One region of the Halomonas sp. AOP7-E1-9 genome, then DNA from elsewhere that is predicted to be linked to it. Evidence: predicted binding sites of a transcription regulator. Region 1 holds the regulator's gene; the other holds the start of a gene.
The links. The regulator sigma-54, encoded in region 1, starts transcription at its own class of promoters, with help from an activator protein. The targets are predictions, from matches to a motif close to TGGCACNNNNNTTGCTNT.
Positions count from the first base shown of each region.

Region 2: glnA (glutamate--ammonia ligase) is a predicted target of sigma-54. The motif match lies at 577-594, and genes of this name have one in related genera.

Region 1 is NZ_JBQSVC010000001.1:171,976-174,387, reverse strand. It holds gene hpf (ribosome hibernation-promoting factor, HPF/YfiA family) at 4-312, opposite strand; gene ACT3R4_RS00840 (RNA polymerase factor sigma-54) at 411-1,823, opposite strand; gene lptB (LPS export ABC transporter ATP-binding protein) at 1,947-2,412, opposite strand, start outside.
Region 2 is NZ_JBQSVC010000008.1:114,036-116,447, reverse strand. It holds gene ACT3R4_RS07075 (acyltransferase family protein) at 1-341, shown strand, start outside; gene glnA (glutamate--ammonia ligase) at 828-2,234, shown strand.

The DNA of each region.
Region 1 (2,412 bases):
GAATTAACGCACGCCAGCGCCTTGGGCGCGAGCTTGTGCTTTTTCCTTGTGCTTAACGAGTTGACGATCAATTTTGTCTGCTAAGGCGTCAATAGCGGCATACATATCGACATCTTCGGCGTCGGCATGTAAGTCGGCGCCTGCTGCATGAAGGGTGCACGCGGCATGTTGGCGCTCCTTCTCAATAGATAAGGTGACTTGTACCGTGGTGATGTGGTCGTAATGACGTTCGATGCGTTCAAGTTTTTCATTAACGTAGTCACGCAAGGCGTCAGTCAGTTCTACATGATGACCCGTGATATTTACTTGCATTGACGTGCTCCTTATCCATCGGACTGAATTTCGATTGTAACCCTTTTTACGGTGTTGCAAAGCCCCTGTCGCGAGTTTTGCCATTTCTCTTGTAACGACTAACGCAAACGACGACGTTCACTTGATGAGGGAATGCCCAGCGACTCACGATATTTCGCCACCGTACGGCGTGCCACTGTGATGCCGCCATCTCCCAGTAATGTCACCAAACGACTGTCCGAAAGAGGTTTGCCGGGAGGCTCATCTTGAATCAACTTTTTAAGCCGGGCGCGAATTGCGGTGCTTGAATGGCTGTCTGCGCCATCCTGCCCGCTAATTTGGCTTGAGAAAAAGTACTTGAGTTCGAATACGCCCCGTGGGGTATGGATATATTTTTGTGTGGTGACTCGAGAAATGGTTGATTCGTGCATCTCAACCGCCTCGGCAATATCGGCAAGAATCAACGGCTTCATCGCTTCTTCACCGTGCTCTAAAAAACCGATTTGGCGAGTGATAATCTCGCGTCCTACGCGTAGAAGCGTGTCGTTGCGGCTGGACAGGCTTTTGATTAGCCAGCGCGCTTCTTGCAAGTGCTCTTTTAAAAACTGGTTATCCTGACTCTTGTCTGCACGCTTGATTAAGCTGGCATAGTCGGGCTGGATACGCAGCCGGGGCAGGGCTTCAGGGTTAAGCTCCAGGTGCCAGCCTTCATGATCATGACGTACAACCAGGTCGGGCGTGATGTAGCTATCGTCGGTGACGCCATAAGCGCTGCCTGGGCGTGGGTCCAGGCTTCGGATCAGACCGATCACATCGTCTAGCTGCTCATCGTCCAGGCTTAGGCGGCGCTTTAATAGGCGCATGTCATTTTTGCCCAGCGCTTCAAGAAACTGACGAACCAATCGGCGCGCGGGAACCAGTAGGGGCGTGTCGTCGGGGAGCGTTGCTAGCTGAAGCATCAAACATTCGCGCAAGTCACGGGCGAAGACGCCCGTTGGCTCGAACTGCTGTAAGCGCATCAGAATGGTCTCCAACTCTCGCTGGCTGAGACCTTCGATGCTTTGAGCACGTAACCCATCGCGGATATCGTTGAGCGGCTGCGTCAGGTAGCCATTGGCATCCAGTGCATCAATCAGGCTTTCGGCGATTAGCTGCTCACGAGCCGTAAAATCGGTCATCGCCAGCTGCCAAAGGAGATGTCCATGCAGGCTTTGTCCCGCGGCCTGGCGTTCAAAATCGGGGCCTTCGCTGCTGCCAGAGCTACCCATGTCCTGGTAAGTGTCAGACCAGTCGCTATCGACAGACAGTTCCTCGGGAATGCTTTCTGACCACTCCTCGTCGGGTGTTTCGACGGTCGCCTGCTCGCCGAACTCGTCTTCCTGCTCCAGCATTGGGTTGGCATCCAGTGCCTGCTGAATTTCCTGACGTAGATCCAATGTCGATAGCTGTAGCAGTGCAATCGCTTGCTGCAGCTGAGGTGTCATGGTCAGCTGCGTACCGATACGCAATTGGAGAGAAGCTTTCATGACCATCTGAGAACCACTCGTTAATCGGAAAGCTTCACCCTAGTGCGAGTCATGTTGTTGTGCAAGTGCAATAAGCATGCCACTGATAAATTTTTTACTGCAGATCACTGTTTAGCGGTGAAATTAAATTCATAAGCGAAAATCAGCACCCAGGTAAACTTCCCTCACTTTTTGGTTATCAAGGATAGTCTGAGGGCTACCGCCAGCAATGATGTGGCCGTCACCGACAATATAGGCGATATCGCAAATATCCAGTGTTTCTCGGACGTTATGATCAGTAATTAGCACGCCAATGTGGCGCTGTTTTAAGGCGCGAATAATGCTCTTGATTTCGCCAACCGAGATGGGATCGACACCTGCAAATGGCTCGTCCAGCAAGATAAACGCGGGCTCTGTGGCCAAGGAACGGGCAATTTCGACGCGTCGCCGCTCGCCGCCGGAAAGGCTCATGCCCAGGTTGTCACGGATGTGGGTAATATGAAAGTCGTCAAGCAGGGCCTCAAGCCGCTGCTCTCGTCCTGCCCTGTCCAGATCTTTGCGGGTTTCCAGAATCGCCATAATATTATCCGCAACCGATAGCTTGCGAAAAATAGAC
Region 2 (2,412 bases), on a different contig from region 1:
TGGTCGCGGCCAGTGTGGCGGGGTGGCTGCAGTTCTCATCCAAGGAAGTGTGGGTGATACCGCTGTTCATACTCTCAACGCTTGTAGCGATGCGTTATTTAAAAGACATCACAGCGCCTCGCTGGGTGCGCTATATCAACCAGTATTCGTTTGGTATTTACCTGGCGCACCCCATGTTTTTTGCCATTACCGATGCGTTGGTGATGCCGTTGGCGTTGCCTATAACGGTTTACGTGCTGCTGCTGATAGTGACGGGCGCCACGGGCTCTATCCTGCTCAGTAAAATGGCGAACACCACAAAAGCCGGGGCCATGATGTTTGGCAAGCGGCTAAAAGTGTAGGGCGTTGACGCGCTGTGCGGTGGGTTGGAAGCCGAGAGGGGCGCTCTATGTCTTTCATGCACCAATTAGGTGCGCTTATGCTTGTGTTTGATCTATTTTGGGTCAAAAAAACAGGTCCGTGTGTGTTTAAAAGCCTCGGGAAATACTTATGCGTCATAGAGAGGCATGCAGACGCAGCTTTTATATGCCTTAAAACAACAGGTTAGTAATTGTTTCGGTCATGTTGGTGCAGGATTGGCATGTTCTCTGCATTATATTTGTCAGCGGCTAGCCACCGTAGGCAGATGCCTCTCGGCGTGCTACAACAATAGCCGGTTTGAAATGATCGCTAGGCGATGTGTGATTCAATTTCAGGCAAATGTTAAGCGAACAAAAAGGATAGGCCTGTCAGGCACGTACTTTATTGAATGACGGGGTTTGTCTAATAACACTTTTATCGATAGCTTACTGTTACATGCTTTAAGCCACGCCCATATCGGAGGCACAATGTCAGCCAAGACTCTCGCGCTAATTGAAGAACATGATGTTAAGTGGGTGGACCTGCGTTTCACCGATACTCGTGGTAAAGAGCAGCACGTTACCGTGCCTGCCCGCGATGTAGACGAAGAGTTCTTCGAAAATGGTCAAATGTTCGATGGCTCCTCAATCGAGGGCTGGAAAGGCATTAACGAATCCGACATGATCCTGCGCCCGGAAGATGGCACTGCTTTCCTCGACCCCTTCACCGAAGACGCTACTCTGATTTTGCGTTGCGATATCATTGAGCCAGCCACGATGCAGGGCTATGATCGTGACCCGCGTTCTATTGCTAAGCGCGCTGAGGCGTACCTGGAGTCCACCGGCCTGGGCGATACTGCTTTCTTCGGTCCGGAGCCTGAGTTCTTTATTTTTGACGAAGTACATTGGAAGTCTGATATTCAGGGTTCCATGTACAAGATTTCTTCCGACGAGGGCGCCTGGGCGACCAGTAATCAGGTAGAGGGCGGCAACCTGGGGCACCGTCCGCGCGTTAAAGGCGGTTACTTCCCGGTTCCTCCGGTCGACAGCTTCCACGATATCCGTGGCGCTATGTGTAACACCCTGGAAGCGATTGGTCAGACCGTTGAAGTTCACCACCACGAAGTGGCGAATGCGGGGCAGAACGAGATCGGCGTTAAATTCAATACGCTGGTGAAGAAGGCGGACGAAGTTCAGGAAATGAAGTACGTGATCCACAACGTGGCCCACGCGTACGGCAAAACCGCGACCTTCATGCCCAAGCCGCTGGTTGGCGACAACGGTTCTGGTATGCATATTCACCAGTCGTTCTGGAAAGATGGTCAGAACCAGTTTGCCGGTGATGAATACGCAGGCCTGTCGGAAATGGCGCTGTATTACATCGGCGGTGTGATCAAGCACGCACGCGCTCTGAACGCCTTCACCAACGCCTCTACCAACTCGTACAAGCGTTTGGTGCCGGGGTTTGAAGCGCCGGTTATGCTGGCTTACAGCGCCCGTAACCGTTCCGCCTCTATCCGGATTCCCTATACGGTCAGCCCCAAAGGCAAGCGCGTTGAAACCCGCTTCCCTGACCCGACCGCTAACCCGTACCTGTCGTTTGCTGCCCTGCTAATGGCAGGTATCGACGGCATCAAGAACAAGATTCATCCTGGCGATGCCATGGACAAGAACCTGTACGACCTGCCGCCAGAAGAAGGCAAGTTGGTACCGACCGTTGCCAACAGCCTGGACCAGGCTCTGGAAGCGCTCGACGCTGACCGTGCGTTCCTGACCGAAGGTGGCGTGTTCACCGACGATATGATTGATGCCTATATCGAACTCAAGATGGAAGAAGTGGAGCGTATTCGCATGACCACGCACCCTATCGAATTTGATATGTACTACAGCTGCTAATCGCGTTTTGACGCGATAGCCCTAAAACCCCGCTTCGGCGGGGTTTTTTATTGCACTTAACCAGTGAGAGGGTGCGCCTTAACGGTACTCCATGCACTAAAATAGTGCATGTGGTGGATCGCACCATGGCAGGTTGCGCGCTTAACGCTCGTTGAATCAAGGCTTGGCGCCCATAAGG